DNA from 2 places in the Chryseobacillus diguaensis genome. Region 2 is predicted to be linked to the other one. Evidence: riboswitches for the same ligand, from Rfam matches in the RefSeq annotation. Region 2 holds a riboswitch; the other holds the start of a gene.
The links. A riboswitch is a leader RNA that binds a small molecule or an ion and turns the genes downstream of it on or off. The one in region 2 is predicted to bind cobalamin.
Positions count from the first base shown of each region.

Region 1: linked by a shared signal. The riboswitch ahead of metE (5-methyltetrahydropteroyltriglutamate--homocysteine S-methyltransferase) and the one ahead of ACOT8F_RS03630 (ribonucleoside-diphosphate reductase subunit alpha) in region 2 are both predicted to bind cobalamin.

Region 1 is NZ_JBMKNV010000005.1:93,722-109,771, forward strand. It holds gene ACOT8F_RS09945 (AI-2E family transporter) at 1-899, shown strand, start outside; gene opuFB (osmoprotectant update ABC transporter permease/substrate-binding subunit OpuFB) at 928-2,445, opposite strand; gene ACOT8F_RS09955 (ABC transporter ATP-binding protein) at 2,442-3,410, opposite strand; gene ACOT8F_RS09960 (MarR family winged helix-turn-helix transcriptional regulator) at 3,573-4,007, opposite strand; gene ACOT8F_RS09965 (organic hydroperoxide resistance protein) at 4,110-4,523, shown strand; gene ACOT8F_RS09970 (lmo0937 family membrane protein) at 4,586-4,738, opposite strand; gene ACOT8F_RS09975 (hypothetical protein) at 4,862-5,215, opposite strand; gene ACOT8F_RS09980 (glycosyl hydrolase family 18 protein) at 5,617-6,798, shown strand; gene ACOT8F_RS09985 (glucosaminidase domain-containing protein) at 7,138-8,292, opposite strand; gene ACOT8F_RS09990 (DUF3817 domain-containing protein) at 8,664-8,957, shown strand; gene sspJ (small acid-soluble spore protein SspJ) at 9,006-9,170, opposite strand; gene ACOT8F_RS10000 (MerR family transcriptional regulator) at 9,358-9,789, shown strand; gene ACOT8F_RS10005 (MFS transporter) at 9,791-10,948, shown strand; cobalamin riboswitch at 11,142-11,369, shown strand; gene metE (5-methyltetrahydropteroyltriglutamate--homocysteine S-methyltransferase) at 11,856-14,102, shown strand; gene ACOT8F_RS10015 (YetF domain-containing protein) at 14,129-14,818, opposite strand; gene ACOT8F_RS10020 (type 1 glutamine amidotransferase domain-containing protein) at 14,988-15,647, shown strand; gene ACOT8F_RS10025 (DUF3243 domain-containing protein) at 15,951-16,050, opposite strand, start outside.
Region 2 is NZ_JBMKNV010000002.1:155,088-171,137, reverse strand. It holds gene ACOT8F_RS03665 (HPr family phosphocarrier protein) at 421-708, shown strand; gene ACOT8F_RS03660 (CPCC family cysteine-rich protein) at 968-1,222, shown strand; gene ACOT8F_RS03655 (transglycosylase domain-containing protein) at 1,259-3,295, opposite strand; gene ACOT8F_RS03650 (universal stress protein) at 3,479-3,991, shown strand; gene ACOT8F_RS03645 (protoglobin domain-containing protein) at 4,115-4,429, shown strand; gene ACOT8F_RS03640 (methyl-accepting chemotaxis protein) at 4,437-5,417, shown strand; gene dat (D-amino-acid transaminase) at 5,570-6,409, opposite strand; cobalamin riboswitch at 6,972-7,148, shown strand; gene ACOT8F_RS03630 (ribonucleoside-diphosphate reductase subunit alpha) at 7,327-9,615, shown strand; gene ACOT8F_RS03625 (ribonucleotide-diphosphate reductase subunit beta) at 9,634-10,680, shown strand; gene ACOT8F_RS03620 (DinB family protein) at 10,706-11,215, opposite strand; gene ACOT8F_RS03615 (DUF3147 family protein) at 11,231-11,566, opposite strand; gene ACOT8F_RS03610 (MarR family winged helix-turn-helix transcriptional regulator) at 11,550-11,966, opposite strand; gene ACOT8F_RS03605 (PAS domain S-box protein) at 12,371-13,150, shown strand; partial or broken gene ACOT8F_RS03600 (IS110 family transposase) at 13,267-13,751, opposite strand; gene ACOT8F_RS03595 (YhgE/Pip domain-containing protein) at 14,076-15,257, opposite strand; gene ACOT8F_RS03590 (TetR/AcrR family transcriptional regulator) at 15,308-15,967, opposite strand.

The DNA.
Region 1 (16,050 bases), on a different contig from region 2:
CCGTGATGCCGTTTTTAATTGAACAGGCCAAGAGCCTTATCCATTCTTTCCCTGAATATCTTAAAAAAGTGACACACGATATAGACAGCAGGCTGCATCAATCCATCTTTTCTACATACTATGAAAAATTGAAAAGTGAAAACATCGACCTTCTCAATTCAGTAGGAAGCGGCACATCAAAGGTTGCTTCTGAGACGATCACAAGTTTTTCCAAAATCGTCACAACAGTTACGAATGTGGCCATAGGGCTTATTACGACCCCCATCCTGCTTTTTTATCTGCTGAAGGATGGCGAAAAACTGCCTAAAGCATTTATCAAAATTGCCCCTCCGAAATTTCGTGAAAGCATAAAAACCGTTTTCAGCAATATTAATATCGCACTCAGAGGGTATATTCAAGGGCAAATCCTGGTCAGTTTAACCATCGGCATATTGCTTTACATCGGCTTTTTGCTCATTGGAATTCCTTATCCGATTGTGCTTGCTGCGATAGCGAGTGTAACAAATGTAGTCCCTTACCTTGGGCCTGCCATTGCGATTACACCGGCCATTATTATTGCGCTTGTCACTTCACCATTAATGCTTCTGAAACTTCTTGTGGTATGGACGGTTATTCAATTGTTTGAAACAAAGCTGATCTCACCGCAGATAATGGGGAAATCCTTGAGAATTCATCCAGTCACGATCATCTTTGTCCTTCTTACGTCAGGGCATTTGTTTGGTGTGGTAGGAGTCATTTTAGGAATACCGGGCTATGCAATCTTGAGGGCTATTGTCGTTGAATTTTTTCAATGGTATAAAATACGATATAATGAATTTTATGCAGAGCCTGGAGAACGGTATGATACAAATCCGGTTTATGAAGCGCAATCTTCTTCCATACATGAAGAAAAGGACTGACAGCTGTCAGTCCTTTTTTAAAGGGCATTCATTTCAATAACCCGTTCTTTTTCAAATAATCCTTCGCGGTCTCTTCTGCCGTTTTTCCTTCAACGTTTACCTGATAATTCATTTCACGCATTTCATCATCCGTTATTTTTCCTGCTAGCTTGTCTAATGTCTTCTCAAGCTCAGGATGCTTTTTAAGTGTTTCTTGCTTCATCAAAGGAGCTCCTTGATAGGGAGGGAATAGATGCTTGTCATCTTCAAGAGCAACCAACTTATATTGTTTAAGCTCACTATCAGTGGAGTAGGCATCAATTAAGTTGATTTCCCCTGCTTTCACTGCATTGTATCTTAGTTTTGGCTCCATTGTCTTTACACTTGGAAAATTAATTCCGTACAGCTTTTGAATGCCCTTGTATCCATCAGCTCGGTCCGAGAATTCAAGCGTGAAGCCAACTTTCATGTTTTGCTGAACCGGTTTCAGATCGGAAATGGTCTTTAAATTATATTGATCTGCCGTTTCTTTAGGAACGGCAAGTGTGTATGTATTGTTGTACTGCATTGGTTCAAGCATCACCATATTAAACTTTTTCAGCATGCCTGCCTTTGTTTGATCATAAACCTCTTTACGGTCTGTGCTGACCGCGTCCTCTTTTAAAAAGGTGGACAAGGCTGTGCCTGTAAACTCGGGATAGATATCAATGTCTCCGGATTGAAGAGCATTAAATACAAAGGATGTTTTTCCAAGACTAGGCTTAACTTCTACCTTCAAGTCTGTATCCTTCTCTATGAGCAGCTTGTACATATTGATCAAAATTTCCGGTTCAGATCCGAGTTTTCCTGCAACAACAATATCCTTCTTGCCGGTTCCAAATGCAAATGGAATGGCTATCGCAAGCACTAGAACCAATCCCGCGATCCAAACAGGCTTCATGGAACGTTTTCGAGCCGCATACTCAACGTACCTGAGAATAGCGTCAAAAATGATGGCGAGAAGAGCAGCAGGAATTGCACCAAGTAGGATAAGGTAATTATCATTACGATCAATACCAAGCAGAATCAGTTTACCCAACCCGCCAGCACCGATCAAGGCAGCAAGCGTTGTGGTTCCAACAATCAGCACCATTGCAGTACGGACTCCGGCCATCATTACAGGAAGTGCAAGCGGAAGCTCTACCTTTAAAAGGCGCTTTCTGCTGTTCATCCCCATGCCTCTTGCAGCTTCTAAAAGGGACGGGTCCACTTCCTTGATTCCGGTATACGTATTCCGTAAGATCGGCAGCAAGGCATAAATAACGAGTGCGATAATAGCAGGGACGATTCCGATCCCAACAAGCGGAATCAGCAATCCAAGCAACGCCAGCGACGGGATGGTCTGAAGGACCGCTGTCACCCCAATAACCGGCTCAGCAATCCTTTGGTTTTTTGTAAGAAGAATCCCAAGTGGAATCGTAATGATAACAGCAATAATAAGAGCTAAAAAAGAAATCTGAATATGCTCAAATAAAGCACCAATCAATTCACTCTGTCTTTCCTGGAACGTTTGAATCAATCCATTCATCGGGCAGCCCTCATTTCAGCAAGATGCTTCACGATTGTCTGGCTCGTCAAAACACCAATCGCTATTCCATCCTTTTCAACAGCAATAGCATCACTTTCTGCAAGCTGACGAATCACTTCATCAAGAGAAGTTTCTGCTGAAACGACAGATGAATATCCGGAAGCAGGATCAATTGGGTTTAGCTTGCTTTCAAGATCCTTTACTAAAATATCCTCATTATTAAAAGCAGACAGGGTATGTATAGACCGATTTCCGATGAATTCCTTTACGAAATCATCAGCAGGGTTCTTCAGCAAATTCTCGGGTGTATCTGCTTGCACCAATATACCGTCCCGCATAATGCCGATTCGGTCACCGAGGGCAAGTGCCTCCTGCATATCATGTGTAACAAAGACAATCGTTTTTTGAATCCTTTTCTGTAAATCGGCGATATCCATTTGCAATTTTTCACGGCTGATGGGGTCAAGAGCACTAAAGGGTTCATCCATTAAGATAATATCAGGATCAGCTGCAAGGGCTCTAATAACGCCGATTCGCTGCTGCTGTCCCCCTGAAAGCTCATTTGGTTTTCTTTTCTTAAACGTTTTTGGATCCATCCCTACCATCTCAAGCAGCTCATCAACCCGTCTGCTTACTTTTTCTTTATTCCATTTTCTCAATTCTGGGACAATCGAAATATTCTCTTCAATTGTCATATGAGGAAAAAGGGCAATTTGCTGCAGCACGTAACCAATGTTCCAGCGAAGCTCATGTATGTCATATTCGTGGATGTTCTTCCCTTGTATGTATATACTTCCTTCAGTTGAATCAATCAAGCGGTTAATCATTTTCATCGTGGTCGTTTTGCCGCAGCCGCTTGGACCGATAAACACAAAAAATTCTCCCTTTTTTATCTCAACATCCAGAGAATGTACAGCTTTTATTCCATCCTTGTATTCTTTTGTTACCTTTTCAAACCGGATCATATCGTTCTCCTTTTTCAGCCTCAATTTCGTGAGCACTTCTGGATATAAAAGCAAATTATCTATATACGTATACCCAAATTCAATTCCTCTTTAAACAAGAAAATAGTTTTAGCACGTTCTTCTATGCGGATGGATTTTCGATGCAGAAAAAGAATCTTTTGGTTATTTTTGATGCAGCTTTCCAAGCAGGCTGCGGATCTTTTTGTTCAGGTCCTTATATTCTTCAATGGGCAATCCCGCTCCTTCGAAAATATTCAGCGGAATTTCACTCGCTTTATCCTTTAAAGCAAGGCCTTTTTCGGTCACTTGAACATGAACAATCCTCTCGTCATCCATCGATCTTTTTCTCGAAACGATTCCGCGTTCCTCCAGTCTTTTTAATAATGGAGTAAGCGTTCCAGAATCCAAGTACAGCTCCTTCCCTAATTGTTTCACAGACAGTGTTTCTTTTTCCCATAGAACAAGCAGGACGAGGTACTGCGGATAAGTGATATCCAGCTCTTTCAATAATGGATGGTACAGCTTGATCATTTCCCGGGAACAAGCATATATGGAAAAACATAATTGGTTATCTAGCAGAAGGACATTTTCTTTCATAAGATCACCTCTAACTCAAAATATTTGACAGTTTCAGTATAAAGGCGTTATATTGATTACGCAAAAATTAATTGTACACAATTTAATGGAGGGTTATTTATTATGAAACCTGTTTATACAGCAACAGCAACTGCTATCGGCGGACGTGGAGGAAAAGTTCAATCTTCCGATAACATATTGGATTTATCAATAGAAATGCCAAAAGCTTTAGGAGGAGCAGGAAAAGAAGGAACGAACCCGGAGCAATTGTTTGCAGCCGGATATGCCGCTTGCTTTGACAGTGCGTTAAATCTTGTTGCAAGAACAAAAAGAATCAAAATCGGCCAAACAGCTGTCACTGCACATGTAACCATTAATAAAGATACGGATGGATTTGCTTTAAGTGCGGTACTTGAAGTAAACATTCCTGAAGTCAGCAAAGAAGAAGCAGAGAGTCTAGTTGAACAAGCTCATCAAGTTTGCCCGTACTCTAGAGCTACAAGAGGCAATATGGATGTAGAACTGAAAGTCGTTTAATAAGCAAAATAAGCGGGAAGGCTGCGCCCTCCCGCTTATTTTCCATTCCTTCGCTGACTCCGTCAGCCGCGTCTTCTTCCTCTTCCCTGAACCAATTTAACAATAAAAATGATCACAGCAACTAAAAGGACGATGTGAATTAATCCGCCTGCCACTTTAAAAATAAGACCCAATATCCAAATAATAAGAAGAATCCAGATTAATGTCCAAAGCATGATTTATCCTCCTTTGACTTAACATGTTATCTGTTCATTAACTTTAATTTACCCTTAATTCTTCCTTGTTACACTCTAAACGTTTCAGCTGAAGAAAAGCCCTTATTAAAGGGCTTTTACATTTTATTTTGACTCATCTTTTTTATCATCATGGTACTGAACGGCATACTGCGATCCTTCATCAACCATTTTGTTGTCTTCGATGTCATGAGGATCAGGATTCCCGGCTTTTTCAATCGGAAAGGCTTCCTTTGAAGGATTCGTATCATTTTCAGTGCTTGTTAAAGCTGCTTTGCTGTTGCCCTCTTTAGCCTCTTCAATGTTTTCTTTAGAAAACATTGAAACACATTTCGCATATACATCTTTCACACTTTGCCCTATTTTATCTCTTTTTGTTTTATCCTTTAGCAAATAAGTTGCCGCAGCACTTACTGTAGCTACACCGACACCTGATAAAATTAATCCATTTCTTTTCAATGTTCAATCTCTCCCTTCACTTTTAAAAATCTGCTGTTAGAGTCTCTTTTACCCTGAAGAGTGTCTTTTAAACGTAAAGGATTTTAAGAATTTAGCTTCGTCAGCCTATTTCCGGAGGAAAATTTTTAAATAAGAAGACTTCAAAGCCCGAAATATGGGGATTTTTCCTAAAAGAAATTTTTCATCAAGGTTCTTTTCTTAAACTTTGTTGCTCCTCACTCCAAATTTCTTTTAAACGACCCTTTAATTGGCAAAAACTTTAAGAAAAGATGCCCCGAAGCAAGTCAAAATGTTAGAACTTTTACGAATAGAAAAGATGTCTTATAAATACTTTTTCCCTATTATAACCATTCATATTCTGGTCACTCCTGAGAAAGGATAAGGAAAAAAGGAGTGATTACATGAAAAAATTGTCTTGTATCATGCTTATTATTTCCTTCCTTCTTACAGGCTGCGGAGGGAGCATGGGGAAAGCTGGAAAAGATCCTGGCCAGGGTTCAAATAATCAGGCCGGCGGGGTTAATCCCCATCCTCGTGTAAATCAGATCAGCACGAAAACAAAAAAACCTTCTGAGGTTAATCCAACAGATACCGAATACAAAAAACAAAAGATTGAAACCATTGGTTTTCTTGAACCAGTCGATCCAACTAAAGCCGTTACAGAAATTAAAAATACCGGGAAGCTGCTTTCTTATACAGCTTTTTTCAGCTACCGTGCAAAAAAAGATGGCAGTCTTATCCCGCTTAATGATGCAGCACCGCTCGCAGCAGCAAGAAAAACAGGCACTGCCCCGATGATGGTACTGACAAACTTTACAGAAAGCAATTTTTCGCCAGATGTTGCTCATTCTATTTTTACTAATAAAGCTGTTTCTGACAAACTGATCAAAAATGTCCTAATTGCTATGCAGACAAAAGGATATAAAGCGCTCAATATCGATTTTGAACATATCAAACAAGAAGATAGAGAATTATACAATGGCTTCTTAGAAACGATGATTCCAAAGCTTCATGATAAAGGATATCTTGTGTCAACAGCCCTTGCACCTAAAACAAGTGACAAGCAAGCAGGGCCCTGGCATGGAGCCCATGATTATAAAAAGCACGGCGAGCTCGCTGACTTTGTTATTCTGATGACATATGAGTGGGGCTGGTCAGGCGGTCCTCCAATGGCTGTATCACCTATTCTTCAAGTTAGGAAAGTTGTGGATTATGCACTGTCCGTTATTCCGAAAGAAAAAATTGTCATGGGGGCTCCTCTTTACGGGTATGACTGGACTCTTCCCTATAAGAAAGGAAACCCATCAGCCAAACGGATCGCACCGGAAGAAGCTGAAAGTCTGGCTTACAAAAAAGGGGCAGAAATTAAATTTGATAATAAAACCCAGTCTCCTTATTACTACTACAAGGATGCGGCGGGGAAAAGCCACGTTGTCTGGTTTGAGAATCAGCAGAGCGCGCAGGCTAAATTTGAACAGCTGAAGGATTTCAAACTTCGCGGCATCGCTTATTGGGTGCTCGGAGAACCATTTCCTGAAAATTGGTCCTTGTTAAAAGAACAATTTCAAATCCGGCATCATTAAAAAAAGGCTGTTTTCGCAGAGATTGTTGTTTTTCGTACATGCTTCACGCATTTAGACTAGCATCGGAGCATCTTTTCTAAAAGTTTTTGCCATCCCAATAGGTTTCTAGGACTATATATAGGGTCATGAGCAACAAAGTTTAAGAAAAGAGCCTTAAAAAAAGCGCAAGCGCCTTGAACTTGGCGCTGAAGCTAGATTCAGTGTGCATGGTATTTTAGGGTCAGTTCTTTTCTTAATAGCTGTTTTTCGGGGCATCTTTTCTTAAAGTTCTTGCCATACCAAAAGTTTTGAGGACTAAATAAAGGGGCATGAGCAGCAAAGTTTAAGAAAAGAGCCTTTTTAATTGATATATTCCATCGTCGATTTATCTAGAGTAATGGTATTTCCTCCGCCAAGGTCGAGATTTCTTCCTTTTATATTAAAGACTCTGTAAAGATTTCCTTTAACAAGTGTTTTGATCGGATCACCTTGAGGATTATAGAGATCTGTTTGGGCGGCAAGTTTTATATATCCAAGAAAATAAACTGGACGCATTATTTTGGGTACATAATAGCCCCCGCCAACATAATAATTGCTGTCATCATAGCTATACACTCTTAATGCTTCTCCTGGCATAACCTTTCGGCTGATTTTTCCAAATGGTCCATACATATATGTATCGGAGTTTTTTATGAGAATTCTTCCAATATAGATCGACATGGTACTGCTTTCCGCTTTAACCGTATAGCCTCCGCCAAGGTCATATCCGTTTCCTCTTACCCCAAATACCCGAAAAGTGCTCCCGTTTTTCAGCATTTTATAAATAGTTCCATCAGGTGCGAGCATTTCAGTATCCTTTTTAATCGTTAGCTTGCCAACTGGAAGAGAATGTCCTGATGGAAGCATCGTATTCGGTATGGTGAGCGTTACTTTTCCGATAGAATCATAGATGGACTGGACTCGTTCGCCGTAGCCCTTTCCAGGTACAGCCCATTTTCCATTAAGGTCTGCCCAATAGTTGGCAACACCCCGATTTACCAGATAAAATCTTGGATCAGCAAGCTCTGTTGCAAGCGGCAAGGTTGAACTGTACGCTTTTAAATGCTGAATATGAGCTCTGACCCCTTCTTCAGGTGTGGCAAAAAACGCTCCCTTTACACCGCCTCCTGTCGTTCCAATGCCGGCATAATTATTCTGTTCAGGAATAACATCACCTCCAAAATTAAAAAATCCTGTTTCATGAATGGCCTGGGCAAAAGCAACATCTCCTTTTATCCCTTCAAGATTTCCAATCTGCAAATAATATTCAGCAAGCTGGTAAATGCTTGTCCCAGGTGAAAGTTTTGGTGAAGGATTATTCATCAAAACATAATCACCTAACTGCTGTGCTGTAAGTGTAGATGTTCCATTAATAGTCATATCTTCAGCTTTAGCGGATTTCATCATTCCTCCATTTGCCATTATTATCGCAAAAACAAGCAATACTGTGAACATGTACCTAAAGTCTTTCCTCACTCCATCTGCTCCTTTTTTCCATAAAAATAAACAACAAGGCATATTATACCAAAGAAATAGACTAGTAGTTTAGAATTATGGAAAATATAGAAGCATTTAACAAAAATGAAATATTTCGTTTTTGAACTACCCGCCACTTATCAATCTTACGGTATGTTTGAAGTGGGGGATTCTTAATTAGGCGCCACGAAGTTAGTCTATATACGTGTTCTAAGATATTACGAATAGCAACAAATATACGAAAAGAGCCTCATAAATTTTGGACAACTTTATGAACTTTTCAGGTTGATAGAAATGATTGTACCTATACTTGTATATAATATAAAAAAGAGCAAACAAAATAATGAATAATGACTCATTGGAGGTCAAGCATGCTTTATTACCCTGTTGAAAGACTAAAGCTGATTGGAACGATTGAAGGAATTTCTTTCCTCGTTCTGCTCGGTATTGCAATGCCGCTCAAATACATAGCCCACTTTCCGGCAGCCGTTACAATAGCCGGCTCCCTTCATGGATTATTTTTCGTTTTGTTTCTTCTGGCCGTTGCCAATGTTACCATTAAACATCGATGGCCGCTTTTAGCCGCTGCAGGAGCAGTTCTTGCATCCGTAATTCCCTTTGGCACATTTGTTTTAAATTCAAAGCTCAGCAAAGAACATCCATAACGGCAGGCAAAAAGTGCGGTCCCTATACGGGCCGCACTTTTTTACTGATTACATTTGAGAAGAGCCAGAGTCATCATTCTTCTTGTTTTGAACTGCCTCTTGAAGAGGGTCACCTTGCAAAGCCTGCTCTGCTTCCTGAAGTGAAGACTGAAGAGCATCATTGTTCTCTGGTTTCGCTTTAGAATCTTTATTATCTTTTCCGAACAATTTCATTTCTTTCACCCCTTCCATTTCGTCTTCTTTCCTACACTTGTAATATGAGAAAGAAGCATGACAAATATACATCCTAATTTTTTAGTGCGGGTTTGAGTAAAATAAGAAATCTCCTGTTTTATGGATATTGACAAAATCTAACGTTAACGTTAAGGTTAAATTAGAGAGTATTATGAGGTGATTTGCTGTGAGTTTATTAAAAATAGATGATGTAGCGAAAGAAACTGGATTAACAAAAAGAGCCATCCGTTATTATGAACAAATTGGACTTATTCATACTCCAGAACGGTCAGAGGGCGGCACAAGACTTTATTCCGGAGAAGACATTGACCGTTTAAAAAAAGTCATACTTGCAAAAGAAATATTGGGCTTCTCCCTTCAAGAGCTACAGCAGTTTTTAGACCTGCATGACACTGTTGACTACTACCAAAATTCAACTGAAAAACCCGGCTCCCTTTCTATCACTGAAAAGTCAGAGTTAAAAAAGATTTATCTGGGCATTGAGACACAGATAGGGATGATTGATCATAAAATCACTAAAATGCTTCATTTCAAAGAGGATCTGCAGTCACTATCAAGCCGGGTGCAGCAATATATTATAGAAGAGGAGAAAGATTAAAATGGAACAAAACCAGACACTTGCCAGATACATTACAGTTTTTGCAACGTTTTTAGCATTCATGGGCATAGGTGTAGTGGATCCGATTCTTCCTGCGATAGCTGAACAAATCGGCGCTAAACATTGGCAGGTAGAAATGCTGTTTACAGCTTACATCCTGACAATGGCCATCATGATGATTCCTGCAGGAATTTTCGCAAGCCGTTATGGTGATAAACGCATGATGACTATCGGCCTTGCGATTGTAACGGTATTTGCCCTTATTTGCGGTTTTTCAAATGGAATCACTGAACTGTCTTTATTCCGTGCTGGATGGGGACTCGGGAATTCCATGTTCTTTGCAACAGCCATGACTCTTCTGATCACTTTAACTCCACAGGCACATGTTGCTGTTGGAATGTATGAAGCGGCAATCGGCCTTGGTATGGCAGGAGGTCCACTTGTGGGCGGTGTTCTTGGGGGAAGCTCATGGAGATATCCGTTTATAGCAACAAGTGCTTTAATTTTTCTAGCCTTCATACTGGTCCTTTTCTTTATTAAAGACCCTGGAAAAAGCAAACCTCGAAAAGCAGCCGGTTTAAAGGAAATGGGCAAGCTGTTTGCGTTTAAACCTTTTTTAAAAACAGCACTCGGGGGCATGTTTTATTATTACGGTTTCTTCGTTGTACTAGCTTATTCTCCACTAGTTGTAAGCTTAAGCACAATTCAAATTGGTTTAGTATTTTTCGGGTGGGGCTTATGTCTTGCTTATGGTTCTGCTATTCTTTCGCATCAGCTTGAAAAGAAATGGACGGCCAAGCAAATTTTGCCTTTCAGTTTGGCAGCCTTTATCCTTTTCCTTGTATTCATGTTCTTCATTCCATCTACTCCTGTAATGGTTGTCCTGATTATTCTTTCCGGTCTTGCATCCGGTTTAAATAACGCCTTGTTCACAAGCCATGTAATGGAAGCTCCTTTTGAAAGAAGCATCACTTCAGGCGGATATAACTTCCTCCGCTGGCTTGGAGCAGCCATCGCTCCTGTTCTTTCAGGGGTTATTGGACAATCTGTTTCTTCAAAAGCGCCATTTCTTATGGCAGCTGTTCTTTCTGTTGTTGCCTTTTTCATGATTCGATCAACAGTTAAAGAACCAGCCGATCAAGAAATTATTCAACAGTAAAAGGAAAGGGGACTTGATTTTAAAATCAAGTCTCCTATTAATGATTAGGCCGTGATTTTCCCGCATCAATAAAAATCCACGAATAGCTTTAACTTAGTTTTTATTATTTTGCCCTTCATCAAAATTCCGAATATTCATATAAAAAGTTGCCTGAAATAAGATTATATGCTATAACATTAACTAACAATTTCAAATTGCCAGAGGAAAGTCAGGTGCCGGCAATGCCGGCTTAAAAGGGAATCCGTTTAAAATCCGGAGCTGTCCCCGCAACTGTAAGTGCAAATGAATCAAACAATGCAAATCTTTTTATCTTTGGATGAGAAGCTTTTGAAAGTAAGCCACTGTGAAATTTTTTTCACGGGAAGGTATTTGAGGAAGATGAAGCACAAGCCAGGAGACCTGCCTGCTTTCCCGCCAAGTTTTCAGATCTTCGGGGGGTGAGATGCGAAAGCGGTCATGAGGTTTAGCTTTTTCAAGGCATTTCTTTGCCTTTTTACTTTTGATCGTTTAGCACACTTCGTTTCGGAAGTGTGCTTTTTATTTTGTCTATAAAGGCTGTTTTCACAAATGATTGCTGCTATTCATCTAAGTTCCGAAGACGCATTGGGATTAGCTTCGGGGCATCTATTCTTTAAGTTGCTGCCTTATCCAGGGCCTTATGAAAGAAATTTAGAGTGTGCAGCAACAAAGTTTAAGAAAGGCTGTTTTCGCAGAGATTGTTGCTATTCGTAAAAGCTGATATCACGCATTTAGTCTAGCTTCGGGGCATCTATTCTTAAAATTCTTGCCTTATAGATATGGTTTGTGGACTAAATATAGGGTCATGAGCAACAAAGTTTAAGAAAAGAGACTTAAGAAAAAGGCCTATATAAAATGACTACTTGATAATATGAAGGAGTTTTGCAAATTGAAAATTATTAGCAGTAATCAAGGCTATCCAAGACTTTGGGCTACAAGAGAATGGAAAAAATGCTTGGAGGCGTTTTGGAAGAATGAATTGTCTGAAATAAAATTCAGAGAAAAAATGAAGGAGCTCCGTCTCGCTAATATTATGAAGCAAAAAGAAGCTGGAATCTCTCTTGTTCCGTCAGGAGATTTCACTTTTTATGATCAAATGCTGGATACTGCCTTTATGTTCAATATCATTCCAAAAAGACATAGGCTTACCGATCATTCCAGCCTTAAAAATTATTTTTCAATGGCAAGAGGAAGTGAACAGGCAACAGCGTGTGCGATGACGAAATGGTTTGACACGAATTATCATTACCTTGTACCGGAATGGGAGGATACTCACCCTGAGCTTGTTTACAATAAACCGCTCTATGACTTTCTTGAAGCAAAGGAAATAACAAATGCAAAGCCAGTTATGATCGGACCCTATACTTTTATCAAGCTTTCTAAAGGTGTTTCATCGCTTGAAGTAGCTTTGAATCATTTACTTCCCCTTTATAACCAGTGCATACATGAGCTGGAAGAACACGGCGCAGACGTGATCCAGCTTGACGAGCCAGCATTTGTGCTGGACGATGCCGAAAAGGATTATCCTTCCATTCACCGATTTTATGCTGAACTGACCCGTTCTCTTAAATCCATTGGCATAATGGTGCAAACCTATTTTGAAGAACCGTCATCTTATCAAGATTTCATCACCCTTCCTGTGCAGGGGTATGGTCTTGATTTTACAAGAGGCAGCACTGTCGATTTGATTAAAAAACACGGATTTCCAGCCGATAAATGGCTCGGAGCTGGATTGATTGACGGCAGGAATATATGGCGGATAAAAGGAAAGGAATCACTGGACCTTCTTTATTTCATCACTTCTGAAATAAAGCCAAAGGAACTCTGGATTCAGCCTTCCTGCAGTCTTATTCATGTTCCCGAATCACTCACGCACGAAGAAAATCTGCCAGTTGGCTTAAAAGAAAATCTTTCTTTTGCTGAAGAAAAATTAAAAGAGTGTGCTGCGCTTGCGGAATCTGAAAATAATCCCTCTCTGAAAATAGAGATTCTAGAGTGGGATACTTTATCTGACAAATTGAATATTTACAGACAGAAAAGCAGCGATCATCCTGAATCGCTCCTGCCTGCAAGAAGAATGGCTCCATTTTCCGAAAGAGCAAAAGCGCAAGATCAAAAGCTTGCCCTGCCGATCCTTCCGACTACAACCATTGGAAGCTTTCCTCAAACTAAAAAAGTCAGAAACATGCGCCGCCAATTTCGAAAAAATGAAATAACCAAAGAAGAGTATGATGCTTTTATTAGGGAAGAGACGGCCAGATGGATTGCCACTCAGGAAGAACTTGGTCTTGATGTACTCGTGCATGGTGAATTTGAGAGAAATGATATGGTAGAGTTCTTTGGGGAAAGCCTGAGCGGCTTTGCCTTCACTTCTTTTGGATGGGTCCAATCCTATGGCTCCCGCGGGGTAAAGCCTCCTATTATTTATGGAAACGCAGAGTGGGCAGAACCGATGACAGTGGATATTCTTAGCTTTGCAAGCTCTCTTACAGATAAGACTGTAAAGGGAATGCTTACAGGTCCCGTTACCATCCTTAATTGGTCATTTCTAAGAACCGATTTAGCAAACGAGGAGCTCCTGCAGCAAATCGGACTTGCCATTGAAAAAGAAGTCATGGCTCTTGAACAAGCAGGCATCGGTATTATCCAAATCGATGAACCTGCTTTTAGAGAGGGTCTTCCACTAAAAAAACATAAGCAGGAGGCATATTTAAAGAACGCCGTAAATGCTTTTAGACTTACTCATTCTAAGGTGCAGAACACTACGCAAATTCATACACATATGTGCTATAGCGAGTTTAACGAAATTATTGAAGCAATTTCTGAAATGGATGCTGATGTCATCTCAATTGAAGCATCAAGGGGAGGAGGAGAAATATTAAAAGCTTTTCATGATTTTCATTACAGCAAGGATATAGGACTAGGAGTATATGACATTCATAGTCCGAGAATTCCTTCCGTACAGGAAATGACAGCTGTGATAAAAAACTGCCTGAAGGTTTTGCCGGCAGAACGGTTTTGGGTGAACCCTGACTGCGGTTTAAAGACTAGAACAGAAGAAGAAGTGATCCGCTCACTGAAACATATGACAGAGGCTGCCCAGTCAGTCAGAGATGAGCTGGCACTTAAGCTATGATCCAAAGGGCTGGCTTCCCATGGAAGTCAGCTTTTCTTTTCATGCTTCTGTATATACAAACCGCCATCTTCTTGGATTTCAGCATAAAACACATCTGAATAATGGAGGATTCCATTTTTCAAAAGCTGTTTTTGGAGCCATTCTTCTGTGACAGAGGTTTCCTTTAAATTCTTCCTGACAAGTTTTCCATCTGATATAAGCTCTGCCGGGAGAAACTTTCTTTTAACCGTCACGTTTACATCTTGTTTTGAAGCATTCTCATGCTCTATTTTTTTTAATACACTCAGCATCCCATTCGGTTCAAGAATTGCGTAGTCGACATGCTGCATAGCAAAAATGCCTTTATCTCTTAAAAGCATGGTTAAATCGTCAACATTCATGCGGTTGGAATGGAGGGCTTTTTCAACCAATTTTCCATTTTTAATAATAATGGTGGGCTCTCCATCAAGAATAATTCTTGCCTTTGCGGACTTTAACGATAGAAACTCTACACCTATAGCAAGCAGTGTCCAAAGCAAGAGCCCCATCACTCCATCTAAAATGCGGATGTCTCTGTGAACGACCATATCCCCTGCAATATTTCCAAGGGCAATGCCTGTAATGTAAGTAAACATGGTCATCTGGCTTAGCTGCTTTTTGCCAAGGATTCTGGTTAACAGAAGCAATATAAAAAAACCAAGCAGCGTTCTTACGAGAGTTGTAATAAGATGTTCCATCAGGTTCCTCTTTTTTATCAGATTATTGACTTTAGTTTTTTCAAGCAGTTCCCTTCTCATTCAGGTTGTCGAAAATGCTTATCTTAAAATTAATTATGCAATAGAAGTTTACTTTTTGAGAAAAAGGCTAAAAGCTAATATAACGTTAAAGAAATAGGAGGCATCACTCTTGAAAAAAGTCTTAATGGTATTAACCAATGCAAGTAAGATTGATGAAAAGCATGAAACAGGCCTTTGGCTTTCAGAATTTGCAGAGCCTTATAATGAATTCAAAAAAAGAGGTTTTGCAGTAACGGCTGCAAGCCCTGAAGGCGGAAAAATCCCTATTGATCAAAACAGTGTGGAGGATAATATTCCAGATGATTTTGATGAAGCTATTGGTGTTCTGCAAAATACAGAGGTTCTTTCCACGATAAATGTGAATGATTTTAATGGCATATTCCTGCCAGGTGGACATGGTACCATGTTCGACTTACCGGACAATCAGCCGCTGAAAAATGCATTAAAGCATTTCGCTGAGAACAATAAAGTGATTGGAGCTGTCTGCCATGGACCAGCTGGCTTTGTGAATACGAAGCTATCAAATGGAAAATGGCTTGTAGACGGTGTAAATATGACGGGATTTACGAACGAAGAAGAGCAGCAAACAGGGCTTGCTCCGATGATGCCGTTTTTGCTTGAATCCCTTTTAAGAGCGCAGGGAGCGAAATTTGAAGGGGCTGCAGCCTATTCAGATCATGTCGTAGCAGACGGACGCTTTATAACAGGGCAAAACCCGCAATCCAGCCAATCAGCTGCAGAGTCTTTTGCTGATGCTTTAAACGGCTAATGCAAATAATTTTAAGAAGGAGGAAAGCTTTTATTGGTTTCCTCCCTCTTTTTTTTATCTGTCTTTTATTTTTTCCCCAGATCGTCCTGTTTTCGCATAATTTGTAGCTGATCATCTAATCTAGAAGAGAAAGCAACAATGTTTAAGAATGAGCCTTCATTAAATACAACGAAGGGAAAAATATTTTGGATCACTTTTTTGAAATTTTTTTGTTTTTTTTGTAGTTCTTATTTAACAGAACATCTGCTGAATGTGAGGAAAACGCACAAAAAAAGAACGCCTCAATGAAGCGCCCTTAACTATTTATTCAGATGTTACCATATTAATAAGCATATGGGCCAAGTGATGCTGCTGTTCTTGATCACCGGCTTTCCAAAGCTCCTTCAGTACATATTCTTCCCGA
Region 2 (16,050 bases):
ATATTTAGTTTCATATTTTTTATTTTTTAGGCTCAGTTAAAGCATAATGTTGATTTTCACACATTGTTGATAGGAGCGGGTGCTGAGACTCCTGCATAGAATAGCGTGTCAAGGGAGACCCCGGAGGCTCTAAGGTAAGCCCGCTAAAGCTTGAGTGTCTGCTAGCTGCAATCAGCAGCCAAATTTAACAGAGCCATTTTTTAAGACTAATTTGGTTACTAATACAATTGCTAAAATTCCCATTTAAATAGATTTAAAGAACCATTTTTTTCAAAGTAGACTATATTTATTTCATTTCGGTCTGAATTTTAGAGCGATTTTTAGATTCAGGGAGGTACTTAGACCCATTTTATATGAAGAGTGTTTTAGGTACTTCATGAAGAGGTATTGTTCTGTATAAAACATATGGAGGAATAAAAAATGATTAAAATGATAGAGAAAACATTGAATATGCAGCAGGCACTGCATTTATATCAGCTAGCTAATAAATATGAAGGATCAATCTTTCTTCAAACGGAAAATCACAGGAAAGTGAATGCAAAAAAACTGCCTTCCATGGTTTCATTCCTGCTGACGCTTCCGAAACAAAATGACATTTCTGTTGTACTGAATGGTGTAGAAGATGACGCGTTGTTAATGGAAATTGATGCTGTTTTATCTGAGCCAGCTTCTGAAAAATCAGCTTCGCTTAAAATTCAGATTCATTAAGAAGTATAAGCGAAAACTTCATTGCAGAAACTAAGCCAAAAATAAAAGGAGAATGTGAAATGATTCGTACGATACTTATGATTATAGGGGCAATTGTTGTCATTGGATGGATTATCAGCGCACTTTCCTAAAAAGCTGCCTATACTTAGAAAAACCGATTTTATACTTAACGTTCAAGACTAAATGAAGCCTGCGATTTGCAGGCTTTCTTGCTAGAGTTCATTATTGGAATATTTATTTTGTAACGGGAGGATTTCAAATGAAAGCTACTTGTCCTTGCTGCGGTTATAAAACCCTTGTAAAACCCCGCAACTGGGAGATCTGTGACCTCTGTTTTTGGGAAGATGATCCTTTGCAATTCGTCAATCCAGATTATGATGGCGGTATGAATGAAAAGTCACTCCGTGCTTATCAGAAGGAATTCAGGATGAGTGCCTATCCTCACAGGCAGCCTACTTGCTTTGATGAACGGGATCCATACTGGCGTCCAATAGAAGAACGAATGCAAGTATGACAAAAAGCAGCCGGACTCGGCTGCTTTTTGTCAGGTTTAATTGTCCTTTTTCGAATGGCTGCCGCTTCTTTCCTTTTTACCTTTTTTATCCTTCTTATGCCCGTCTTTTTTGTTTTCATGATTGTTATCTTTATGATTGTTGTTGTCTTTTTCAGGTGGAGATTTTTTTTCGTCTGCCGCTTGACTTTTTTCGGTGCTGGCAGCTGGTTTTTTCGGTACCGGCTTGAAATAACTTGGAAGATTAAAGTTTTCAACCGGTTCATTTGCCAGCGCTTTTGTCATGATAGCTTTAAAAATGGGTGCAGCTGTCTCGCTGGCTGAGGTAGTCAGATAATTTTTGGCATTTGTACGATCATAGCCAACCCATACAGCACCTGCGAGATTTGGTGTATATCCTGCAAACCACTGGTCTTTAACTCCATCTGAACCTTTTTGCGGCAACTGGGTCGTTCCTGTTTTCCCTGCCAGCTCTCTCCCCTCTAATCTGGCTTGCTTCCCTGTTCCTTCATTTACAACGCCCTGAAGCATGTAAGTTATTTTATCTGCTGTTTCTTTTGATGCTGCGCGCGTTTCCTGCTTTTTATAGCTGCCTGCCACATTTCCATTCGGATCAACTATTTTTATAATGGTATGAGATGCCTCTCTGACTCCATCATTTGGGAAAGCAGAGAATGCTTCTGCCATATTCAGCGGTGAGACTCCCCGATATAAGCCGCCAAGCGCCAAACCGAATTGGCGGTCTTCTTTTACAACAGGAATGCCGAACTTAGCCGCTGAATCAAGACCAGCCTGAATCCCTACCTGACTCAGTGTATAAACCGCAGGTACATTATAAGAATGAATCAGGGCATCATACATAGTTACCCTGCCTCTGTATTGATGATCATAGTTCTCTGGCTCATACCCTTTAAGATTAAGCGGTTCGTCCTTCAATTCGCTGAATATATCAAACCCTTGTTCCAGAGCAGGAGCATAATCAACGATCGGCTTTAAGGCAGAACCAGGCTGCCGCTTAAGCTGTGTCGCGTGATTAAATTGTCTGAAGGAGTGAACACCCCTTCCCCCGATTAGGGCCCTGATCCCGCCTGTTTTGGGATCAATCAGAACGGAACCGCTTTGTGCAGGCTCTCCTTCCGCACTTTTTGGAAACAACTTATCATTTTTATATACATCCTCAAGACCGGATTGCATGTTCTGATCCATCTCTGTATAGATTTTATATCCGCCTGAGAGAATATCCTTTTGTGATATACCGTATTTTTGGTTTGCTTCAGCGATAATCTGATCCACATAGGATGGATATTTTCCTTTGAATGGATCAATTGATTTCCTCTTCAAAATGATCTTTTCATTTTTAATTTTTTCAGTCTCAGCTTCGGACAAGTAACCTTGTCCTTTCATAAAACCTAAAACCAGATTGCGCCGCTGGATTGCCTTATCCATATGTTCCACTGGCGAATAGGCTGTTGGAGCTTTTATCAAACCTGCAAGAACCGCTGCTTCACCGGGTGTTAAGTCTTTCGCATTTTTGCCGAAATAGATCTGGGATGCACGCTGAAGACCCCATGCCCCCTCTCCAAAGTAAACCTGGTTGGCATAAAGCTCTAAAATCTCTTTTTTTGTATATTCTTTTTCAATTTTCTTCGCATAAAAGTACTCATCGAATTTTCGGGTAAACGTTTTTTGATGGGTTAAAAAAACGTTTTTGGCAAGCTGCTGTGTTAATGTACTTCCGCCTTCTACAACACCGCCAGCTGTAACATTTTTAAATGCTGCGCGAATGATACCAAAATAATCAATTCCCCCATGCTTGAAAAAATCCCGGTCCTCTGTCGACACCAGTGCGTGGATAAATTCAGGAGGAATCTCATTATAATCAATCCAATCAACTTTCGAATTGCTTAGCTTGCTCGCCAGTTTACCGTCTTTTCCGTAAATGACAGTTGGCTGAGCAATGGTTTGTTCAAGTTTTGATACATCCTTTGCATTCACCATTACTGTATTGACTAAAAAGAGAAGAAGAACAAAAAGAGCAAGAAAAATAAACACTCTGGTAAGAATGCCTTTTATCATTTCAATCACCTCGTAGTTGTTTAAAAGCAAACTCGTATGGATTCTTTTTCATTGTGCGCATGGTAACATGATTCGGCTGGAAATGAATTTTCTTTGGGGTCACACAAAAATGATTAGAAACAAGGCAGGCCGGGTATATATGATTAAACAATTTTTCAAATATTCAAAAAGGAAGTGGAAATCATGAAAGAAATCAAGCGATTGCTGGTGGCTTTTGATGGTACGGAAGATAGTGTGAACGCTCTCAATACTGCAGCAAACCTTAGTAAACAGCTGAACGCAGCCATTACAGTGGCTCACGTATTCGATGAGTCGGCCGCAGCAATTACAGCTGATTCATCAAGATATCCTGCTAATACCACATATATGACAGATGGCTTGCAGAATTATCCTGTACCCCCTTCAGCTGTGGATCAAGGGTCTATGGGTGCTGAGGAAAACCAGGATTATATAGGAGGCAGAACGACAGAGGTTTCTGTTCAGGCAAGCAATATCCTGGAAGAAAATAATTGCTCTGGGGAAGTAAAGGTTCTTGATGGTGATCCTGCAGAAGCGATAACAGTCTATGCAGAAGAAATACAGGCAGATATGATAATTATGGGAAGCCGCCATTTAAGCGGACTAAAAAAACTATTTTCAGGAAGCGTGAGTGAAAAGGTTTCAAGCTCGACAAATCTTCCAGTATTGATTGTTTAAAATAAATTTCTATATTCACTGGAAAAAGGCATCCCGCGATGCCTTTTTTATTTTTACCATAGTGCAAAAACGAACAGAATCGCCGATATTACAAGTGAAGAAAGCATAATTAGGGGGAGCCTTGTGAAATTTTTAACGAAAAAGAAAACAGAGAGAGAAAGATTGATTCCAAAATGGGATGAATTTGTCCATTTTCCTGCTATAAACGTTTCATATCCTGAATTGGCAAAACAGATTGAAATGTCAGGATTATCTGGAAAAGATCTATTAATTCTTAAAAGTCTGCAGCCAATTATTGAGGAAAATATTGAAACGATTATGACTTCCTTTTATGCAGCTATTGTCCGCGAAGAAAAGCTTTTGCAGATTATCAATCAGAACAGCTCAGTAGACAAACTAAAAGGTACGCTGCGAACTCATATAACTCAACATGTTTAAAGGCAATTTGGATGATGACGAAATTGGAAGACTCAAACGGATCGCAAGCATCCATGTAAAAATCGGCTTAAAAGAGAAGTGGTATCTGTGCGCTTTTCAACAGCTTCAAACCGAGATCACGAATGTTTTTTATCAAACTGTTCACTATAAGGACGAGCTTTTTGAATCGTATCAGGCAGTCTCCAAAATGATCGGCCTGGAGCAGCAAATCGTTCTGGAAGCGTACGATATGGAAAACAGAAAAAAACGGGAAGCATTGGAAAAGGAAAAAGAAAATCTTCGGCATGAAGTGAATGAGACAGCCATCCGTCTTGCATCAATTACAAGTCAGGCTAATGAATGGGTACAGGACATAAATAAGCAATCTCACCAAATAGCAGAGTCAGCCAACGGAAATGCTGTGCAGGCCGATAAAGCTTCCCGCGAGGCCGATCTTGGGAAAAGTACTCTTGATAAACAATCTGAATTAATGAGTGTTATTGAGAAAAGCACAAAAAACATTTCCAGTGAAATGAATATGCTGGAACAAACCTCTGAAAAAATCAATAACGTCCTATCACTCGTCACTTCCATAGCTGAGCAAACCAATCTTTTAGCCCTGAATGCAGCGATCGAATCAGCCAGAGCCGGAGAATATGGAAAAGGGTTTGCTGTTGTTGCAAACGAAGTGCGAAAGCTTGCAGAGGAAACAAAAAAATCTGTTCAGGGGATTTCCAGCCTAATCACAGATATTCACCAAAAAGTGGATAACATCGGACAATCCATCTCGACAATGTCAAACTTAACAACAGATGGAGCGAAAAACATGACCCAAATGGAAACATTCTATGAAAGCGTGCTTGAGCTCATGACGGCCAATAAGAAACAAAGCAATTTGTCCGACCTGGAACTTGCCAAGTTTGCAAATGTCATTGATGATATTACGGTAACAATGACTGAGCTTTCGGCAACTGCCGACAATTTAAAAGAGCTCTCTGACAATATATGAAGTGAAAAAGCACTGGATAAATACCAGTGCTTTTTAAATAAAGCTGTTTTCGCTTCTTCATTTCCTAGAAACGCATAGAGACTTACTTCGCGGCATCTTTTATGAGAAAGCAACAATGTTTAGAGCCTTAAAAGGAGAGTATGCATGTTTGTTTAATTTTGGTCAATTAATTGATTAAACAGTTTCTGCAGCTTTCTTGTAACAGCACCTGGAACGCCTTCTCCGATGACAGTATCTCCAACTTTGATGACTGGCAACACTTCAGAAGTGGTAGAAGTAATAAAAGCCTCATCCAGCTTTTCCAGATCTTCCATTTTAAGAGCCTTCTCCGTCAATGGTATTCCTTCATTCCTGCACAATTCCACTACCTTTATTCTCGTAATTCCGTTTAGAATCAGATTATTAACCGGGTGGGTAAAAATGTTGCCGTCAAGGACACCATAGAAATTGGTGGAGCTGCCTTCTGATATCCCGCCATCGCGGTGCATGACCGCTTCAAATTTCCCAGCCTCTTTTGCTTCCTGCTTAGCCAGCACATTTCCAAGCAGATTTAAGCTTTTAATATCACAGCGCTTCCATCTGATGTCTTCTGTCAAAGTGACTTCTACCCCTTCCTGCTGAAGTTTTTTCGGGCGATGGCACTCAAATGGATAAGCCGTTAGCATTGGAAGAACAGTTGAGTCAGGGAAATGATGCTGCCTTGGCGAGCCTCCTCGGGTTATTTGAAGATAAACGGCTCCCTCCTCCACATGATTGATCCTGAGCAGTTCTTTTAATTTCCCTTCTATTTCCTCCCGGCTGAAAGGAAGCCTCATTTTCATTTCAAAGACGCTCCGCTCCAGGCGGTCCATATGTTCTTTAAGTGTAAACAGCTTGCCATTATAAACTTTGATGACCTCGTAAACGCCGTCTCCAAACTGATAGCCTCTGTCTTCAATATCTACTTTCGCATTTTCTCTCTTTTCGATTTTATCGTTTATTAGGACAAACATCTTTTCCGCTCCTTTTCACATTCTCATCTAGAAAAATCTGTTTTATTAGTAAAACAGTATCACAGCAGAAACAATGTTTACAGGTTAATTGTCTGGTTATAGAAAAAGAAATTCCGAGAAAAATAGCCCTCTTTCAACAAGGCTCCTTTCTTAAGGCTCTTTTCTTAAACTTTGTTGCTCATGACCCTATATTACGGTTAACAAACCATCGGGAAGGTAATATTCTTTAAGAAAAGATGCCCCGAAGCTTGGCTGAATACGTGATAAGAGCTTGTACGAAAAGCAACAATCTTTGCGAAAAAAAGCCTCTCTTAAACTTTGTTGATTTCCCATCTTTTTTTCTTGAATATACTTGCAATCCAGATAAAAAAATTTTAAGAAATGAAGCCTCTACGAATAACAACACATTTTGCGTAATCAGCCTCTAACAAAGCATCTGATCTATATGAAAACTTTCGGCATTGTAAAAGAAATAGTTGAAATCTTGGAGCATGTCTATTATGATATTAACTATAAAACACAACATATAGAAAATAAAAAACAATTAAAATACTATATATAGATTATTACCAGCAGCATAAGGTGCCGCAAGGATTAAAAGGGAATCCGGTTAAATGCCGGAACTGTCCCCGCAACTGTAAGTGTGACGAACATGGATTGCCACTGTACAATTTGTACGGGAAGGACCATAAGTAGGATGATCACGAGTCAGGAGACCTGCCTGTGCTGATGTTAGTTTCTGTTCTCCGGGGGCCTTGAGAAGATGAAACGATGGTTATATAGGGGTACCCCCTATACTATCGTTTGATCCGCTCATTGCCAAGAGCGGATTTTTTATTTGGCAGAAAAAGAGGCTTTTATACTTCAAATCTCTACGCCTAGTAAAAAAGCACCTTTTATTTTGAGGAGGAATCCTAATGACGACACAAGTGACGACAATGATTATTGATGAAATCGAAAAAAACGAACAGCTGTTTAATCCTGAAGAGCTTGCTGCCTATTTAACAGAAAAAGCGGCTGCCTTCCCTGCTATTTCCATTCAGCCATTTATTGAGCGGCTTATTGAAACAATCTCAGCGAGAGAATTTTATACAAAAGAGGAATTATCCAATTTATTGATTTTAGAAGGCCTTGCTAATATTGATGAAAATGAACCGGAGTGGACTCATTTCTGTGCCCGGCTTTATCTGGATACCCTTTATAAAAAAGCAGCCAAAAAACGAAACTACGCCGCCTCTCAAAAATACGGATCCCTGCTTGAATTAATTAAAACGCTAACGATTTTAGGCATCTACAGCAGCCGTATTTTGTCTTCTTATACCGAAGCTGAAATTGAGGAGCTTTCCTTAGCCATTGATCCGGAAAAAGACTTTTTGTTTACATACATCGGGCTTCGCACGTTAAGTGACCGGTATTTGGCGCGGGATTATAGCAAAAATGTGATGGAGCTTCCGCAGGAGCGCTTTATGATCATTGCCATGACCTTAATGGCCAATGAAAACAAGGAAACGCGCATCGGTTTGGTTAAAGAAGCCTACTGGGCTTTAAGCAATCTTTACATGACAGTGGCAACTCCAACGCTTTCAAATGCCGGAAAATCGATTGGACAACTATCCAGCTGTTTTATCGATACAGTCGATGACAGCCTGCAAGGAATTTTTGACAGCAACACGGACATTGCCAACCTGTCCAAAAGCGGAGGCGGTATTGGTGTTTATTTAGGAAAAATCAGAAGCCGAGGAAGTGACATACGCGGGTTTAAAGGAGTCAGTTCAGGCGTTCTTCCCTGGATGAAGCAGCTGAATAATACGGCTGTCAGTGTTGATCAGCTCGGACAAAGAAAAGGTGCTATTGCCGTTTATCTTGATGTATGGCATAAAGATATCTTCTCCTTTCTGGATTCAAAGCTAAACAACGGGGATGAACGTCTGCGAACCCACGATCTTTTTACAGGTGTCTGCCTTCCGGACTTATTTTTGGAGCAGGTGGAAGCAAGAGGCGACTGGTATTTATTTGATCCTCATGAAGTCCGGAAAACAATGGGCTACAGCTTGGAGGATTTTTACGACGAAGAGTTTGGCAACGGCAATTTCAGGAATCGTTACGCCGAATGTGTCAAGCATCCTGCCCTTTCTAAAGAAAAAGTCCCTGCCATTGATATTATGAAGCGGATCATGATTGGCCAGCTTGAATCAGGAACTCCTTTCATGTTTTACCGCGACCAGGTAAATCGCCTGAATGCTAACCCCCATCAAGGGATGGTCTACTGCAGTAACCTTTGCACCGAAATCACTCAGAATCAAAGTGCGACAACAATGGACGAGCAGTATACAGAAGACGGCAAAATCATCACTGTGAAAACTCCTGGGGATTTTGTTGTCTGCAATCTTTCTTCTATTAATCTAGCGAGGGCAGTAACGGAAGAAGTATTGGAAAGGCTTGTGCCTATTCAAGTTCGGATGCTTGATAATGTGATTGATTTGAACGATATCCCTGTTCATCAGGCAAAAATCACAAACAGCAAATACCGATCTATTGGACTCGGAACGTTCGGCTGGCATCACTTGCTTGCACTGAAAAGCATCAAGTGGGAAAGCGAAGAAGCTGTCCTCTATGCGGACAGCCTATACGAAAAAATCGCTTTTTTAACCCTATCTGCAAGTGCAGATCTCGCAGAAGAGAAGGGAGCTTACCCGCTATTTGAAGGGTCTGATTATCATACAGGCGCTTATTTTCAAAAACGCGGCTACTCGAATGAGACAAGCGCACTTCCGTGGGATGAACTTCGTGAAAAGACAGCCGGAAAGGGAATTCGCAATGCTTACTTGATGGCAGTTGCACCAAATGCCTCCACTTCTATCATTGCAGGCAGCACAGCGAGCATCGATCCAATTTTCCAGAAAGTATACTCAGAAGAAAAAAAAGATTACAAAATTCCGGTTACGGCACCTGATCTCAGCGCCGAAACAACCTGGTTTTACAAATCAGCCTATTTTATTGACCAAAAGTGGAGCATTGAGCAGAATGCAAAAAGACAGAGGCACATCGATCAATCGGTTTCCTTCAATTTTTATGTACTGAATACAATTAAAGCGAAGGAACTGCTGGATTTGCATCTTACGGCATGGAAGGCCGGTTTGAAAACAACCTATTATGTGCGATCCACATCAAGCTTAATTGAGGATTGTGATTCCTGCGCAAGCTAAGGAGAGTGAGAAATTTTGATCAATCAAACCGTTCTTTCAAAAAGATCGATATTAGACAGCGAGGCCCCGAACCGTTCAACTGGCATCGTAAATGGCAAAAGTTCCAATATTCTCAACTGGGACGACGTCGCTTATTCGTGGGCTTTTCCAAAATACAAGCGGATGCTTGCGAACTTTTGGACACCGTTCGAGATCAATATGTCTCAGGATATTAAGCAATTTAAAGACTTAAAAACGGAAGAAAAAGATGCCTTTTTAAAGATCATTGGACTCCTTGCTCTTCTTGACAGCATTCAAACAGACTATGCCGGGAAAGTAGCGGATTACCTGACTGATTCAAGCCTGAACGCCTTGATGATTATGCTTGCCCAGCAGGAAGTCATTCACAATCATTCTTATTCTTATGTGCTCTCAAGCATCGTCTCCAAAAATCAGCAGGAGGAAGTATTTGAATATTGGAGAAGTGAACCGATATTGCGGAAACGAAATGAATTCGTAACAAATGGCTACCGAAATTTCGCTGAAGAAGCAAGCATTGAAAATCTGCTGAAATCCATTGTTTATGACGTTATTTTAGAAGGGCTTTTCTTTTATTCAGGATTTGCCTTTTTCTATAATCTCGCCCGCAATCAAAAAATGGTAGCGACAAGTACCATGATTAATTACATTAACCGCGATGAGCAAATCCATGTGGATCTGTTCGTAAAGATTTTCCAGGAAATATTAGCTGAAAATCCTGAGTACAATACCCCTGAACTTGCTATGTTTGTAAAGGAAACTTTCCTTGAAGCGGCAAGGCTTGAAATTGACTGGGGAAAAGCGATTATTGGAAGCAAGATGGAAGGCTTGAATATGAGTGATATCGAGGCTTACATTAAATTTTATGCGAATGTACGTTGCAATCAGCTTGGATTTGACCGCCCCTTCGAAGGCTTCCGAACGAATCCGCTAAAATGGATTAAAGCCTACGAAGAAGTGGATCTTGGCAAATCTGACTTTTTCGAGCAAAAATCACGTCAGTATACGAAAGTGAATCAGGTGGATAATGGGTTTGATGATTTATGATAGAGATGAGCTGATCTTTAATAGGTCAGCTCTTTACCATTTTCCGCAAAATCCTTATCTGTCCTCTGTGATTAATTTCATCCTCAAAGACATGAAACCAGATAAAGTAATGATTAGATGGATGATGATCCCATTGGCATTCTTCATATAACCAGTCATCATTTCTCTCTTTAAATTCATTCAATGTTCGATTTCGTACACTAGTCAGCTTCTCTATGTAATATTCAAGCGGATGGCCCTTTATCTCTGCTCTTCCTGCATTTCCTAGTGAATAGGCTGCACCCCATTCAGCCATTTCCTTTTGATTTGGCTTTCTCCCATCAAAAAATTCGATTTGGAAACCAAATTCCACAGCAGCTATATGCATTAAAAGCGCCCCGATGGAATTACTGTCTTTATTCGGTAAATAATCGAGTTCTTCTGCTGTTAATCCTCGAACACTATCCAATGTGGTCTTCCTCGCATAGTTCATCATTGAAATTAAATGACCCATTTGAGGGGTATATCCTTTCACTTCTTTTACTTTAAATTCCACAATGCATCCTCCCATTCAAATAAATAACAGCAAAACCTTTTGCATAACTAAACATAGACCCCAGCCCATTAACCCAAGGATGATGGCAAGAAAAAAAGGAGCAGAATACTTTAAAGCCAACGCAACAGTAAAAATGAGAATGATTGTACTCGGCAGACCATAAAGGACTCCAAATAGAAACTTGCTAAGCTGCTGATCAGGCTCTCCTTGAGCGTAAAGCCAGAAAAGACTTAACAAACTAACAAGAGGAAGAGCTGCAGCGATTCCCCCGTACCTTGGGGAATGTTTGGCAAAACCAGTGATAAGAGCAATAATAACTGCAGACACAGCGGTTTTAACGAGAAAAGACATGCTTTGCCTCCCTTGCTAAAAGAGCAAATGCTGTACTAATTTGCTTCTGTTCTTCATCGGTGAACCGCTTCAAAACAGCTTGCACCTTTTCTTCATCGAGCTCTGTATTCTTTTTGAGAACCTCTTCCCCGAGCTCTGTAAGTTTTACATACACGACTCGCTTGTCTGCATTTGACCTTTCTTTTTTCACATACCCTTTTTGTATCAGCCTTTTCATATGTTCAGACGCTGTATGATGGGTCACATCCAGTATTTTAGAAATAAATTGGATGGTTGCCTGCTCATTTTTTTTAACAGCCTGCATGCATCGGATGTTTTGATGGGTCAGTGATTCTTCATGTTTATAATGCAAATGATAATATAGATCTGTCCAAGCCTTGTTCAGTAATTCAGCATTCAATTTATCTCACCTCACTATATATCGTATTATACGATATAATTCTTAAAAACAAAAGCCAGCTATCCGGCTTTCGCATGGTGAATTTCCAATGAATTCTTGCACCCAATAGTTTAAACACATAAATATTTACATTTTCCGCTATTTTGTTTAATTCCTTTGATCCTTAAACTTCATCTGTATTCAATTAAAGGGCCATTTAATTGAATAAGACTTTCAAAAAAACAGGATATTTTTGTTATGTATTTAGATTGTGAAGAAATGTACTTAAACTAAATGGCACGTTAGATGAAGAAGGATTTTTAAACTAATAAGCACAGATAAGGGGCATAAAATACATTAATTATTCACTTATTGTATAATGTTCTTAGTTACTTATAGCTTTTGGTAAGGAGTGGAGGATTTTCATGGGAAATAATACGGATGAAAAATTGTATCGTCAAATCGTTGAATCGTCCACGGAGGCAATTATTATTCAACAAGATGGGAAATTTAAGTATATAAACCCTGCAGGAGTAGACTTTTTACGGGCCACTTCCAGTGAGGAAGTTATAGGTAAATCTGTATTCGATATCGTACCCGAGGAGTATAGAGAGCTGACAGTAAGGCACGCAAAATCGATCCTTGATGAAAATAAACCAACTGGAATTATCGAAAAACAATTAAGACGGTTTGATGGTTCACTAGTTGATGTAGAAACAAATTGTACTCCTGTTTTGTATAATGATAAAAAAGCGATTCAATCTGTCGCCAGAGATATAACAAAGCATAAAGAAATCGAAAGAACACTCGAAAAAGTGTCCAAAGAAATTAACACACTATCAGCTCCAGTCGTCCCTATATTGGAAGGGGTCGCTGTGTTGCCCCTAGTAGGTTCCATCAATTCTGAAAGAGCGAATTATATTTTAGAACATGTGCCTTTAAAGGTACAGGAACAGAATGCCCATACTTTGATTAGCGATTTTTCAGGCATCTCTGAACTTGATGCAATGGTAATCCAATGTCTGTTTGAAACTAGTGCCGTACTTGGCTTGCTTGGTGTTCGTTCTATTGTAACGGGAGTAAGACCCGAAATTGCCCAAAGTGTTGTTCAGCTCGGAGCCGATTTATCCCTAATACAGATATTTGGAACTTTACAGCAGGCAGTACGTGATTTGATGTTAAAGGATAGCATCGTAAGTGTTTGAATAGGATATCAACTATATTCCGTGTTATATTGTTATCCTTCTTCACTACAGGTTTGTTCTCTGAAGTAAGAGCCGTCATGAGACGGCTTTTTCTTATTGTGCTAGAGAAATAAAGGTAAAATCACATCGCGATTGGCCATAAGTACCCGTAGCTTTTCAAAGATTTCAGAAGTGGGCTGAATGAAGGCATAATACCCATTCATGTAGCGATCACTAAAGCGTCCTTCATATCGCTTTTGGATTGAGTGTTATCACGATTTTCTTTGTTCCGTTTCACGTGATATGGGTTGACTGTCACAACATCGAATCCCTTCTCAAATAGCCAAGTCGACACGTTGATCCAATAGTGGCCAGTGGGTTCCATACCGATGGTTACATCTGACAAGTGGTACTCTTTTTGAAGTGTTTTCATCCAGTGATGCAAATTGGAGAAACCAGTCTCGTTGTTTTCAAAGGTTAGTGGATTGCCAAGAATCTTTCCCCGAAAGTTTACGGCTCGAGCGACATGAGTCTGCTGGGCAATATCCACTCCTACAATAAGATGTTGGGGAGAAATTCGTTCAATGAGTTGATTTTGTCTGTCCTGCATTTTAAACTTCATAGTAGGGCTTCCTCCTAAGATGGTTGTTTGGGATACATTCATCTTACCGAGGAGCTCTTTTTTTATCAAAGCTTATAATTAACTCTCTACAGGAATGCTAACGGAGCAGTTTAAATAAAATAAGGACAGTACCACCTACTAGTAAGTCGTTCTCTTTTGGAGTACCCGCAGGTATAAAAACACATATAAAAACATGTATAAAAGCAGTGGATTTCAATTGAAATCACACTGCTTTTAGTAAATTATTTATATACGAAAAATTATAATAAAAATTAAACAAAAAGCAGCAAATCAAGCTGCTTTTTGAATTTCCATAATTTATTATTAGCTTTCTAAACTTTGTTGAGTTTTTCCTGCGTTAAGCTTTAGGGTAGAAGCTAGTATGATTACCATGCTCACTACTCCAATCCATACGAGGGTAGATACAGGTGAACTCCAAGTTAATCCTTTTCCGAAGAAGAACAATTCACGCAAACCTTGTATCATAAATCGCATTGGCAACCATGAGTAAATCCAATCTCGATAAAATGGAGACATCATTTCTGGAGCCATTGCAAGCAACGGTGCCCCAAAGAATAACAATAAGGCAAAAAGAGCGATACTTCTGATTCCCAACCACGAAAGTACAGCTAAAATCATTAGGAAAAAGCTAAAGGAAGCAATCGATAGAAATAAAGCTGTATCCGTAAACTGTGGAATATGAAGTCCTACCATATCACTTGCCAACCAAGTTAAACCAAAACCAACAACAAGGGAAATAATCGCACCTATTAAAATTTGTCCTATCTTTGCGATAAGGTACTCTTTCCGATTTGTAAGTGATAATTTACTAACCACGATAAAGATAATAGCAGCACTTGCCAAGCTTCCTATCCATAAAGGCTGAAATAAGGAAACAGGAGAATTTCCGCTTGCACTATTCGTACCAATTTCATTCACATTAGTAACTGTTTTTGTAATAGGAGTTGCTAAGCTTGCAGCTTGTTTTGCCGTTAAAGTTGCTCCTTGTTTTTCAAAACCATCAAGGAGTTGTTTACGAACATTGTTGTTCATATTGTCAACTATCCCATTCAATACCTGTCCTGCCATTGTTGAAGCTGCTGTATTCATTCCCTGATTGATATATATTTGAACTTCAGGCGAAGAAGGTGCTGGTGTCCTTAATGATGCCTGTTTAGCACTGAAATCTTTCGGAATGACCAATGTTGCATAATATTTTTGGTTATCCATTCCTTTTTGTGCATCTTCTGCTGTTTTTACTTTAACCCATTTCACAGCAGGGTCTTCATTTTTCGTCTTTGAATTTTTTTGCATCATTTCAACAATTGTTTGACCCATATTCATTTTTGGTTGATTAGGAATTTGCACGCCTTGGTCCTCGTTAACAATCGCTATTGGCAAATTTTTCGGTTGGGGTTGGACCGATGGGAAAAGTGTTAGTGAAAAAATAAATATCACTACCAAAGCAATAATCGGGGATAATAACACCAGTTTATTTTTGAAAATGTTCATGTGTTTAAAACCTCCTTTTAATAAATTTTAAAACGAATATTTTTTTATACAGGCTTTCTTAAGCCACCCATTATAAAACGTACAACTTCATCTACTTCTTCTTCTTCGTTCTTTACAAAGTTGTCAGTAATTAACACATACCGTGAAGTAAAATAGCCATACAGGAAAGTTAATAACATTCTAATAAGAATGGGAGTTGGTTTATCAATCAAATCCTCACGTTCTTTAAATGTTTCAATTACTTTATTGAAATGATGAATGATTATCTCAGAAACTAAAGGTGCGAGTTCTTGTTTAAACTCTTCGCGATACATTACTTCTTTTACAAGGATTTGAAATAGTTTTCTATTATCACTTATAAAATCAATTCGGTTTTTAATAAGTGCTCTAAGGAACTGTTCAAACGTCGCTGGATTTTGTGACAATAATCCATTAAAGATTTCATCAGCCATACGAGGGATAAAGTCCTTTATGAAAGGTAATATAACAGAAAGCAGTAAGTTTTCCTTCGTTCCATAATGACGAAAAATAGTTGCTTCAGCTACCCCAGCTTGTTCTGCTATTTCGCTAGTTGAGGTGTTGGCAAATCCTTTTTCTGCAAAGATTTTAATGGCTGCATCCACTACCTTTTGTTGTTTGGCTGTATGTTTCTTCGATAATTTAGCTTGAGATATCATTTCATCAATCAGATTGCTTGTGGACATAAAAAATCACTCCTAAAACAGATGGATTAAAAAGTGAGTAATTACTTACAATTTTAATAATACCCACTTTTTCCTGAAAGTCA